4 regions of the Vibrio sp. HB236076 genome follow, and region 4 is predicted to be linked to each of the others. Evidence: predicted binding sites of a transcription regulator. Region 4 holds the regulator's gene; each other region holds the start of a gene.
The links. Region 4 encodes PurR, which represses purine synthesis genes. Its sites were predicted from a motif close to TNANGNAAACGTTTNCNTNA; they were not measured.

Region 1: a site for PurR is predicted at 1,639-1,658, ahead of purE (5-(carboxyamino)imidazole ribonucleotide mutase). Genes of this name have one in related genera too.
Region 2: a site for PurR is predicted at 1,242-1,261, ahead of AB0763_RS10240 (NCS2 family permease). Genes of this name have one in related genera too.
Region 3: a site for PurR is predicted at 1,617-1,636, ahead of AB0763_RS07830 (phosphoribosylaminoimidazolesuccinocarboxamide synthase). Genes of this name have one in related genera too.

The regions. Positions count from the first base shown of each region.
Region 1 is NZ_CP162601.1:2,961,615-2,964,778, reverse strand. Features, by position in the region: gene AB0763_RS13065 (5-(carboxyamino)imidazole ribonucleotide synthase) at 1-1,073, opposite strand, end outside; gene purE (5-(carboxyamino)imidazole ribonucleotide mutase) at 1,082-1,567, opposite strand; gene hemF (oxygen-dependent coproporphyrinogen oxidase) at 1,832-2,749, shown strand; gene aroE (shikimate dehydrogenase) at 2,805-3,164, shown strand, end outside.
Region 2 is NZ_CP162601.1:2,333,458-2,336,621, reverse strand. Features, by position in the region: gene AB0763_RS10245 (aminoacyl-histidine dipeptidase) at 1-147, opposite strand, end outside; gene AB0763_RS10240 (NCS2 family permease) at 1,282-2,571, shown strand; gene gpt (xanthine phosphoribosyltransferase) at 2,654-3,118, shown strand.
Region 3 is NZ_CP162601.1:1,779,748-1,782,911, forward strand. Features, by position in the region: gene AB0763_RS07820 (hypothetical protein) at 1-929, shown strand, start outside; gene AB0763_RS07825 (hypothetical protein) at 1,201-1,575, shown strand; gene AB0763_RS07830 (phosphoribosylaminoimidazolesuccinocarboxamide synthase) at 1,719-2,825, shown strand; gene AB0763_RS07835 (NAD-dependent malic enzyme) at 3,114-3,164, shown strand, end outside.
Region 4 is NZ_CP162601.1:1,333,384-1,336,547, forward strand. Features, by position in the region: gene AB0763_RS05845 (DUF2007 domain-containing protein) at 1-257, opposite strand, end outside; gene AB0763_RS05850 (TfoX/Sxy family DNA transformation protein) at 406-993, opposite strand; cyclic di-GMP riboswitch class I at 1,300-1,399, opposite strand; gene purR (HTH-type transcriptional repressor PurR) at 1,560-2,564, opposite strand; gene elyC (envelope biogenesis factor ElyC) at 2,857-3,164, opposite strand, start outside.

The DNA of each region.
Region 1 (3,164 bases), 1.4 Mb from region 4:
GTTAAATCGGTCAATAATTGTTGTTTTTCTCGCTCGCTTTGGGCACTGACATTAAGGTGGCCCATTTTCCTTCCTGCGCGCTTTTGTTTGCCGTACCAATGCAGGTGACAACCGGGTTTCGCTAACACCATATCATGAATGCTGTCTTCACCTAAGATGTTGATCATTGTCGTTGGTCGTAATAACTCAGTGTTGCCAAGCGGTAGATTACACACGGCCCGTAAGTGGTTCTCAAATTGACAAACCTCACTGCCTTGTTGTGTCCAGTGGCCAGAGTTATGAACGCGAGGGGCAATTTCATTGACTAATAATTGCCCATCGACATCGAAAAACTCCAATGCCAACACACCACAATAATCCAAAGTGTCGGCGACGGCGCTAAACATGGCATGCGCTTGTGCTTGTCGCTGAGGGTCGTCAATGGCAGAAGACAGGCTAAGCACACCATTAACATGGATATTCTCCGCTAAAGGGTACGTGGCAATATCACCGTTTTCCCTTCTGACTCCGACTAAAGACACTTCGCGTTGAAAAGGAATCCACTGCTCAGCCACAATCGCTTGATGGGAGGCCGAGTCCAAGCAGGCTTGAACCTCAGGCCAAAACTGTTGGGCTTGTTGGGCGTTTTTAATACGCCATTGTCCTTTGCCATCGTAGCCGCCCAATGCGCTTTTCAGTACTAAAGGCAGGCCGAGTGATTCAATGGCCAACTCGAGGTCGGCGAACGTTTCAATGTGACGATATGGCGCATTTTTAACCCCCGCTTGGTCGAGTAAGCGTTTTTCTAAGCGACGGTCGCCCCCCACTTTTATCGCCTGAGCACTTGGCTTGAGCTTACCACTTTGTTCGCACACATCGAGGATGTCATGTGGGATGTGCTCAAACTCTGCCGTGACGACATCAGCGCGCTTTAATTCGGATTCTAAACTCGCGTTTTCAATCTGAGCTTTTGATATAGGATCGACGATGGCCTTGGTGCCGACGTCATAGGCGTGGATGGTGATATTGAGCGGCGCTCCTGCCAATGCCATCATTCGGGCAAGTTGGCCGGAACCGAGAACTAAAACATGCATGTCAGTGGTTACTCTTCAGCTGGGTTAGGGTTGGCGAGAACGGTGTCGGTTTGTTGCTGACGAAATGCTTCGACTTTTGTCATGACTTGGTTGTCGAACGTACCGATAATTTGGGCAGCAAGTATACCGGCATTCGCCGCACCGGCGTCACCGATGGCCAATGTTCCTACGGCGATGCCTTTGGGCATTTGTACGATTGAAAGTAACGAGTCCATCCCTTTTAGGGCTTTGGATTGTACCGGTACACCAAGCACTGGCACACTGGTAAAAGCCGCGGCCATTCCAGGTAAGTGCGCTGCACCGCCGGCTCCGGCAATAATCACTTTAATACCACGCTCTTTGGCGCTACTGGCGTAATCGGCAAGTAACTGAGGAGTTCGATGTGCTGAGACGACTTTTGTTTCGTATTCTACACCGAACTGGTCTAGCATCTCTGCAGCTAATTTCATTGTTGGCCAATCAGATTTCGAACCCATGATAATACCGACGGTCATGATAAACTCCTTGAAGGGGATAGGTGTGATTTAACAGTGCAATATGGCGGCATTATACGTGGATTTCTTGTTGAGGAAAACGTTTGCGTGAGTCGGGCTAGGTCAATGTCTTTATCTCAGGAGTGTGAGATGCCGTATTTTCGCGTTTTAGTAGCACGAAGCTTGCGCCACATCAGTTATTTTATCGCTTTACAAGTGGTATGGTAGGCACTCTCTGTTTCGGTTCATAGACTGAGCCGACAAACATGTATACAAACGAGGTATCTGGGCGTGGTCAATAAGCAAGCCGTAAAAACGTTTTTACTCGAACTCCAAGACAGTATTTGTCGCCAGCTAGAGCAGGTGGATGGCTCAGCAACCTTTGTGGAAGATGCGTGGCAACGTGAAAAAGGTGAAAAACTTGGCGGCGGCGGTCGTACTCGAGTCATGACTCAAGGCGACGTATTTGAACAAGGTGGTGTTAACTTCTCTCATGTTTTCGGTAATGCGATGCCTGCTTCTGCGACGGCACATCGCCCAGAGCTAGAGGGGCGTCAGTTTGAGGCCATGGGCGTGTCTTTGGTCATGCATCCTAAAAATCCTTATGTACCCACTTCTCATGCTAATGTCCGATTTTTTATTGCCGAAAAAGAAGGTGAAGCGCCGATATGGTGGTTTGGCGGTGGTTTTGACTTAACCCCGTTTTATCCCTTTGAAGAAGATTGTCAGTATTGGCATCAAGTGGCTCATCATTTGTGTCAACCTTTTGGTGAGCAGGTCTATTCTGAGCACAAAGCCTGGTGTGACCGTTATTTCTATTTGCCTCACCGCGATGAAACCAGAGGCATTGGCGGCTTGTTTTTTGACGACTTGAATCAATGGCCGTTTGAGCAGTGCTTTGATTACATTAAAGCGGTTGGTGAAGGCTATGCTCAAGCTTATATCCCGATTGTCGAGAAGAGAAAGTCATTGCCATACAGCGATCAAGAACGTCAGTTTCAATTGTACCGCCGCGGCCGTTATGTCGAGTTTAATCTCGTACTCGACCGAGGTACGCTCTTTGGTTTGCAAAGTGGTGGGAGAACGGAATCGATATTGATGTCTATGCCACCTTTAGCGCGTTGGGAATACCGTTTTCAACCGAAAGAGGGCAGTGCCGAAGCCAAACTGGCTGAGTATCTTGTTCCACGCCAATGGCTATAGAGTCACCTAGTATTATAAATTTTGATATCGCAATAAATGAAGAAAGGAAATAAGAATGGCAGGGCCTGAACGTTATCGAGTGTACGGAAACCCCATCGCACACAGTAAGTCACCTTATATACATCAACAGTTTGCCGAGCAAATTGGCAAGAATATTGATTATCAAGCGAAGCTAGAACAAGTTGGTGAGTTTACTGCCAGTGCCGAGCAATTCTTTGCACAAGGTGGCCTAGGGGCGAACGTAACCATGCCTTTTAAAGGCGATGCTTTTGATATGGCTGACGAGTTGACCGAGCGAGCACGTCTTGCCGGCGCGGTGAACACGCTACAGCGCCTTGCTGATGGCCGTATTTTAGGCGACAACACCGATGGCGCTGGCTTGGTTAAAGACCTGCTTCACAAAGGTGTTGCGTTT
Region 2 (3,164 bases), 1.0 Mb from region 4:
CAAGCCCAATTTGGTTGCCCAGTTGATAATGTAATTGGCGAGTGCTTGTTCGTGTTTAGAAGGGCGGGGAATACGACAGATTTGATCAAAAAAGTCCCAAATGGGATTGTCGGTGCGCTGACGGATAGCAGTGAGAAATTCTGACATGGAAACTCCTTGTTATTATACCAATCTGACTGAGGCGTGTGGTCAATGATAGCGAAGAAAAAAAGTTTGAAAATAGGGCAAAATGCTTTCTTATCACATCAATTTTTCATCATTATCCTTCTCGATATTGTTCAACGTGGTTACCCTTCGTTGCCACTCGTGATGTGACCCCCGGTGTGAGACAGACGGGTTAGTATCCACATAATACAATGTGGTGAAAAACGGCGTTCAGAGTAGCACTCATCATCGGTCTGGGGTAGTCACAGGTTGAGAAATCTTGCCATTCAACAAAAATGCTTTATAAGGCAGGCTAAAAACACTAGGTGTGAACGAATATCAACAGTTTTGTAATTTAATTACAGTAATTGGGGTTTTTATGATGGTTTTGATCGAATTCACTAAAAAATGTTGTAATTATTTTCCTAAGTAGTATATTTACTTTCAAGATCTGATGCGATCTTCTTTATCTTCATAGGTTAGCGGTGAAGGTAAAGACAAAAATGCTCATAGGATGAGTCCGAAAATATCGCCTCCAAGGAACCGAGGATCAATTGTTTTTAACGATTTAGATCAAGAGGTGTAAAATGACAGGTTTAACGAGTGTAAAGTTTTGGCAGCAAACAAATAACGTCTATACACAAAACTTTATGTATCGCCCGTGTTTCGGTTATTGTAAATGACAGTGACCTGGACAAGTGATTGAACGAAAGTTCACCCCCCTATTATTTAGAATTTCCAAGTGATTTTCACGCCGCTTTGCTAGCGGCGTTTTTTTTTGCGACCGAGAAATCAAATTTGTGGCTTTGGCTTGTTATTTTCTCTCGTCCTTTTAACATAGTTTGCCACTCACCGAGGAAATGGAGATATCCGTGGTGAGTGCACCGTATTTTAACGATTATTTTTCCTTCATCGATTTGGTTTTCGTTATGTTTTGAGCGGTTTTGTCTTACGCTTGACTATATTTTGAAATGGATTTTGGGATATATCAGACTTCTTTATTCAATGAGTTTTGTATTTGTAAGTTGCTTTTTTACCAATTGGTCGAAAGTCTCTGGCATTTATAATTTGATAATTCTATAATTCGCGCCAATCGATTACGCAACCGTTTTACTCAATCTTTGACAGGATTCAAATATGCTCGAAAGGCTTTTTAAACTCAGTGAAAATGGAACCACTGTACGTACTGAAGTGGTCGCTGGTCTCACCACCTTCTTGACCATGGCTTATATTATTTTCGTCAACCCTGCTATCTTATCCGATACCGGTATGGATCGCGGTGCGGTATTTGTGGCGACGTGTTTGGCGGCGGCGATCGGCTGTTTTATCATGGGCTTTGTTGCTAATTACCCGATCGCCCAAGCACCAGGCATGGGACTCAATGCGTTCTTTACTTATGCCGTTGTGCTGGGAATGGGGTATTCCTGGCAAGTGGCGTTAGCGGCGGTATTTTGCTCGGGTGTGCTGTTTATTCTGCTCAGCTTATTTAAAGTTCGCGAGTGGATTATTAATTCCATTCCGATGTCGTTGCGCACGGGTATTTCTGCCGGTATCGGTTTGTTCCTCGCTTTCATTGCCTTGCAAAACAGCGGTATTGTTGTCGATAGCCCAGCAACGTTAGTGACACTGGGTGATATCACCTCCGTATCAGCACTGTTAGCGGCGTTGGGTTTCTTTATCACCGTTGCCTTAGTACATCGCAAAATCAAAGGCGCTGTCATGATTGCCATTTTGGCTGTCACGGCTTGTGGGCTTTTATTTGGTGACGTTCAGTGGCACGGTGTAATGTCTGCTCCGCCAAGTATCGCACCAACCTTTATGCAGCTCGACTTTTCTGCGGTATTTGAAATCGGTATGATTTCGGTTGTATTCTCATTTTTATTCGTTGATCTGTTTGATACTGCGGGTACTTTGGTCGGCGTAGCGAGCAAAGCTAACCTGATCGACAAAGACGGTAAAATTCCACGTTTAAACCGTGCGCTTTTAGCCGATTCAACCGCCACTTCTATTGGCGCTTTGCTCGGTACGTCTAATACGACCTCTTATGTAGAAAGTACGGCCGGGGTTGCTGAAGGCGGCCGCACTGGTCTGACTGCCGTTGTGGTTGGCGTTTTATTTCTTTTAGCGCTATTCTTTTCACCATTAGCCGGTATGATCCCCGCTTATGCGACGTCCGGTGCGCTGTTCTATGTCGCTATCTTGATGATGTCAGGATTGGCAAACATTGAATGGAATGACATTACTGAGTCGGCACCGGTCGCGGTGACCTGCTTACTTATGCCTCTTACTTACTCTATCGCAGAGGGTATCTCTTTTGGTTTTATCGCTTACGCTGCCATTAAATTATTCAGCGGAAGAGCGAAAGAGGTATCATTAAGTGTATGGGTAATGGCGATTATTTTCATCGTTAAGTTTGCTCTGCAATAATTAAGAGTTCGCTTAACACTTCTAAGCCTGTCGATATAACCTATCGTCAGGCTTTGCTATATTCACAGATTGGGTTATGACAATGAGCAAAAAATTTATTATCACTTGGGACAACATGCAAGCTTACTGCCGAGAACTGGCAGAAAAACAAATGCCTGCAGAGCAATGGAAAGGAATCCTAGGTGTGAGTCGTGGCGGTCTCGTCCCTGCCGCGATCCTCGCTCGTGAACTCGGCATTCGTTATGTGGATACCATTTGTATTTCCAGCTATGATCACGATCATCAGCGCGACATGAGTATTTTAAAAGCACCAGAACACGACGGTGAAGGATTTTTGATTGTCGATGATTTAGTGGACAGTGGTGATACCGCAAGACAAGTCAGAAAAATGTACCCCAAAGCGAAGTTTATCACGGTATGTGCTAAACCTGCCGGTGCTGAACTTGTCGATGAATACATCGTCGATATTCCACAAGACACTTGGATTGAACAGCCTTGGGATTTGACACTGTCTTACGTCGAGCCGATTAATCGCAAGCAAAAGTAACCGATATCGTTCACTTTGTTTGATTTATGCCCCTTTGATAAGGGGC
Region 3 (3,164 bases), 450 kb from region 4:
CCTATTTGTGGTTACTCGTCTTTTTTTTAGTCCTGTTGCCTGGTCAACTCCGTGCCGATGATAGCCAAGCTTGGTTGTTAAAAGGCGAGCAGCAACTCAAGCTCAACAATGACGATGAAGCCATTTATTGGCTAGAAAAAGCGGCAGCACAACACAACGCTAAGGCCCAACAACTGCTCGGGCACTATTACGCAGGTCAACAAGAGTGGCAAAAGGCGATCTTTTATCAACTCCAACAAGCCTTGGACGGCAATACACAAGCGTTAATTCAACTCGGACAATGGCTGTCTGTTGTCGACCCGAAGACATTGATAGACCTAGATTGGACCGAAGTACTGTATCGACTTGCCAGTGATTCCAACCCACAAGCCGAGCCATTGTATAATCAGTGGCTGGAACAAAAATTCAATCAACAGCGTTCCGCCCAGCTCGACAGTGAAATTCAATCTCAGATCGCCCCTGTTGCGGCTCCTAACCCGCGCCCAATCGCAACCCCATTGTCTTTTGGGGTTTGGTTGCCCCTTGCCAGCTTTGCCTTGTTTGTGGTTTTAGCTTTTCTTTTCTGGCGAGTGAGACGCCAGCGCCGCACCGCCCCCTCAGTGCCGACCACAACAACTGATCACGAACAACAACTCATCAAACAAAAGCGCTTATTGTTGGCGATGAAAAGTAAGATTACTGAGTTGCAAAAGGAGCTCGAACATCAGAAATCGCAAGCTTCAACTCACCCGCTGTCAGAAGCCTATGCTCTATTGGGCTTTGATCAACAAGATGCCCTAACCCTGCAGCAATTAAAAGCCCGCTATAAAATCCTAGCCAAAATTCATCACCCTGACTGTGGCGGCAGTGAACGGCACATGCAAAAGCTCAACCAAGCCGTTAAAACCTTAGCTCATCACTTAAAAAGCACATCGGTATCTCACCGTTAATCTCGGTCTTTTTTAGCGATAATCCTATACAGTGATCGTTTTTTTGTTCTGGCTTTGAGGCGAGCTTCTAGCCAGAAACATGCCTTTCCGTTCTGAAAGCTCAGCCCAATCTCCCCATACCTCAACCCTCGCTTACTGCACTTTGTTTTGCTTCAGATCACAATGTGACCACTTGCGTTGATTATTTGTGCAAATTGGTCATTTTTTACTTGCACAGTGAATCAAACAGTAATACTGTATAGGTATACAGTATGTGAATGGAGACAGCATTATGACTTTTGCAACAACACCTTCTGTTTCGTATGAAATGGCTCACGAAAATCATTGCCACGTTCAACTTGTTTGCCAATTAGCCGAACTTTCGCACCATCAGCAATGGGTATTTTTCACTGCGCAATGCCCACGACCGGCGGCAAAGTTACTCGCTCAACATCAGATCCGTTGTGATCGAGTCGTACACCTATCACCGTCACAGTATGACAGTGAATTTCAAGTTGCAATTAAAGCCATTGAATCACACACTGCCAGTGCCATCGTTGTCTCCGAACGCCTCAATGAAAACGATAAACAGCAACTCCAACAGCGAGGTGCCTTACACCATTGTCAGGTGTTTTTTCTGCACGACCTCTATCGCTCCCTCCATTGATTTGGAGGATATTTAACCAGACTGGATAAAATACTCACAACTGAAGCAATCGTTTGCTTTTTTTATGGCATCCAATAGGGGATTTGTTATCATGGCGCCGTGGTTTCGTTTTTCATCTGTTCTTAACAAGTAGGAAATGTTTCATGAGTCTCGCCAACCAGGTTCTCGCCGTTAATGACGATCTGCCTATCAAAACTGATCGCCCTGTACACAGTGGTAAAGTACGCTCCGTGTATTGGCTCACCGAAAAAGACAGTCAACGTCTCATTCAAGAAAAAGGCTATGACATCGCCCCAGATACGCCACTAGCCCTAATGGTTATCTCAGATCGCATTTCGGCGTTCGATTGTTTGTGGCACAGTGAAGAAGGGCTGCAAGGTGTTCCTGGTAAAGGCGCGGCCCTCAATGCCATTTCCAATCACTGGTTTAAGCTTTTCAAACAACACGGCCTTGCCGACAGTCACATTGTCGACATCCCTCACCCATTTGTTTGGATTGTCCAACAGGCCAAGCCAGTTAAAATCGAGGCCATTTGTCGCCAATACCTTACAGGCTCTATGTGGCGAGCCTATCAACAAGGCGAGCGCGTCTTTTGTGGTATTGAATTGCCTGACGGACTTGAAAAAGACAAACCCTTGCCTGAATTGCTCTTCACCCCCTCAACAAAAGGGATTTTGACTGGTATTCCAGGCGTCGAAGAAGCCGACGATGTCAATATCACTCGTCAAAACATCAGTGACAATTACGCGGCATTCAATTTTGCCTCACCGGCTGACATTGACCTATACGAACAACTGCTCAGTGATGGTTTTCATTTGATCAGTCAATCACTCGCTAAACTTGATCAGTTATTTGTCGATACCAAATTTGAATTTGGCTACGTAAAAGACGCATCTGGTCAAGAGAAACTGATTTACATGGATGAGGTCGGTACACCTGATTCTTCTCGAATTTGGGATGGTGAAGCTTATCGACGTGGCGATATCATCGAAAACTCCAAAGAAGGCTTTCGTCAATTCTTACTCAATTACTTTCCAGACCCCGACATTTTGCTCAATAAATCTCGTATGCCAGAGCGCAGTCAACTTGCTCGCGATAGCGTTTTGCCGTTGAGTGCCTTTATGGACTTGTCGAAAACCTATTGCGACATCGCAGAAAAAATTACCGGACAGCCATTGCTTTTAAGCTCAGATCCCAAAAGTGAAATCATTGAAATCCTCGCTCGGGATTATGATTTAATTGTCGATTAATGATATCCATTGATGCCTTTGTCTGCGCCAAAGGCATCGTCGTCCATGATACGTTTGAGCCTGAACTTGGCATCTTTTGTTGTCATTAACAGCTTGTAAACTGGGTTATCGTCGATTTTTTACTCGCCTACCTTACGGCATCGCGACACGTTATCAACATCACTACCCAAGCTTAACGACAATACCAATATAAATGAGCTATCCGTGAGAAATAGTTTACAACCCATTGCTCAAACCGTTATCATTTTGTCAATTTAACCTTATCCTGATCGAGAATTAAGGCATCAAATGAACAATGACAAACGCCCTTTGTACATCACTTACGCTGGGCCCATTCTA
Region 4 (3,164 bases):
TCGTGACATTTTGCACAGTGCCATGAAGGCTGAGATTGGGTTTGTTCTTCAAGCCAAGTGTCGATGTGATGCTTGGCTTTTTTTTGTTGAGCAGGATTATTAAGCCAAATCATAGGGCCATTTTCGTCATCAAGAGGGATCTCTCCAACAACGGATTGCGTGTGTCGTAAAAAGACTTGGCAGTCAATAGAGTGAGATTGCAAGTAGTGACAAAGTATTTCTATTTCAATTGGGTTAGCTAAACTGATTAATTTCATCTCAATGCTCTTTTTGTTTACTGGTACACATAATTAATAAGTAGCACAGTGTGGTATGAATGTTAACCCAGTCGTGTTGGCAGGAAGAAATAAAAAACGTATTTGCAGTAAAAAGAGCACTCTAATACTGAATTAGAGTGCTTTGGATTTAATTTAAATGAGCCAGTAGCTCTTCACGTCTTGATTGAGGGATGACGCTCCAATGCTTACCTTCTATCGCGCCTTCTAAGGCCCATAAAAGTTCAACAGTGACCTCTTCGTTGAAAGCGCGGATAGCTTTGAAGGCTTCAAGTGAACCGCGTTGTTTTAACGCTTCGACGGACTCGATTCCCGCTCTTTTCAACATTCTCTCGGTGCCAAGACGCAAGTTAGGTAAATCTTTTAAACGATCTACATGTTCGCGCTGTTGATGCACTTTGTCTGCGCGAGCTTGTGTGAGGGCTTCTTGTGCTAACTCAAAGATAGTGTCAGTTGATTGCCATTGTTCATTTTTGACAGCAAAGTACTTTGTTACAACAGGAAAGCCGCGTTTGTGATAAACATAAGGAGACATTCCTTGTTTGGTGAATAATTTGGCTTTTTGTTTATCAGCGCGTATGTGTAACTCGTCTTTTACCACGAGAGCAAACATGATGTCGCCAGAAAAAATACCAAATCCACCAAACATGGACCTTGATTTTATGTTTCCAAGTGGCTCAAATAGTTTCATTGAGTCTTTGAGTATCGGTTTATCCATGATTCTCTATTCTCGGTGTATAAAAATTAATGCCACTCTATACCCAAAGGTAGCAATAGAATCTGCGATTGAACCTCAAGCCATCGGTAACAGGTGCAACAAGAAAGATGATAAAAAGTATATAATTGACAAACTCAATACCATTTATTGTCATTGACTCTCCGTCGCACAATAGAAGACTTAATGAGATATCAAGGCAGAGACAGTTAGTCACCATTCCAATATGGCTTTTGCAGGCGTGAGATTATCGCATGTAAGTAGAAGAAAGATGTCATTGAAACGTAAAGATTTTTCTTGTTACTTAACTTCGGTAACCCCGCTACCTGTCACCTAAACTAAAGAGTAAAGGTGCTTAAGGCCGGAAGCTTTGCGTCCCATTCTTTCAAATGGTTTGCCTTTTTCGTGACACACTAAGAATACGAAATTCTCAACGAGAAGGTTTAGTTCGTGCCACAAAATGTGATACTAGTTCAAGTATAGAATGCGTTGGCGAAAAAGCGAGTTATGGATAAGGTTTTTTATGAATATCCTCTGATTTCATATGGTTAAAATCAGAGGATAAGACGTTAATTGATTTTTTTTACCGATTGACGCGTCACGATCTCTGGGTGCATCTCAAATACGCGACGCTCGTTTTGTTTGTTTTTAATTCTGGCCATCAGAATTTCAAACGCATTTTTACCGACACGGCGTTTGGGTTGGTGAACGGTTGTCAGTGGTGGTGAAAAGTATTCTGCTAATTCGATGTTGTCATAACCGATAACGGAGATATCTTCCGGTACTTTAAGACCATTTTGTTGTAAACGGCTTATAAGCCCAAGTGCCATAGTGTCATTAAAACAGAATACCGCCGTTGGCTTTTCCTTCATGGCAATAATTTTGTCGGCCGCTAGCACCGCGGTATCACATTCAAAATTGCCTTCTAAAATCCAGTTTTCATTGACAGTGAGGTTTGCTTGCGCCATGGCACGCCTAAAACCTACAATGCGCTCTTTACAAGCCAGTTTTTCAAAGTGACCACTTAAACAGGCAATTTGAGTATGCCCATTATCAATGAGGTATTTAGTGGCAAGGTAGCCGCCTTCTTCCGAGTTGTCGATAATTTTGTCAACCTGTGGGTTTTCCGGTCCCCAGTCCATGATCACTTTAGGTATGTCTTTGTGGCGATCTAACATGTCGTTCAATTCATCGGTTAAATCAGAACACATGACTAAAATACCATCAACGCGTTTCTCTGCTAGCATACGGATATAATCGCGTTGTTTTTCGTAAATGCCACCGGTGTTACACAAAATTAAGGTATAACCTTGACGGTAACAATAACTTTCCACACCATCGATGACTTCAGAAAAGAACAGGTTGGTAGATTGAGTGACCAACATACCGATGGTACGAGTTGTGTTGCATTTCAAGCTGCGAGCGACTGCACTTGGCGCATAATTTAACTCATCAACGGCCTTCATGACCTTTTCTTGCGTTCCTTCAGCAACAAAACGTGTTTTATTAATCACGTGGGAAACCGTGGTGGTTGAAACTCCGGCTAAGCGGGCAACGTCTTTAATGGTGGCCATAGGGTATCCTAATTATTATGTGTTAGAGACGCAAAACTGGCGTTTACAGTACGCGTAGGTATGTCAAATACTGCCTTTCAATACTTATTTTGTTTCATAGCAATCGTTTGCTTTGTTTTTTATCGATAATTGGTTTTGTCGATAATCGGTCAAAGCAAGTCACAGTGTATTGAGAGTCATCGAGACAGATAAAGAAAGTAAAACGTCAGTTGAAAAGCGGCAAATTATGATTAAATTTTACCGCTTTGTCTAGTCAGTGCTGATTAAAAAGCACCTTGTTCATAGAATGGTATTATAGCTCAGTTTGGCTGGCTTCGATGGTTTCTTGGTTGTGAGGCAATAAAAATTGACGCAACTGAATCCACCACAAGCCAAGCTGTTCATGCCAAAACAACTCGGTTTGTTCTAAGTAACGGCTACTGGGTAAATATCGAGTCCAAAATTGTTGTGTCTGGCGATTGGCTAAATAGTTTGTTGGTGCGGGTAGCGGAGTTAAACCGGCATTAGTGAACTCTTTCATTGCACGAGGCATATGACTCGCTGATGTGACAAGGACTAATCGCTGAGTACCCACAAATGCCGCGGCTTGTCGAGCTTCTT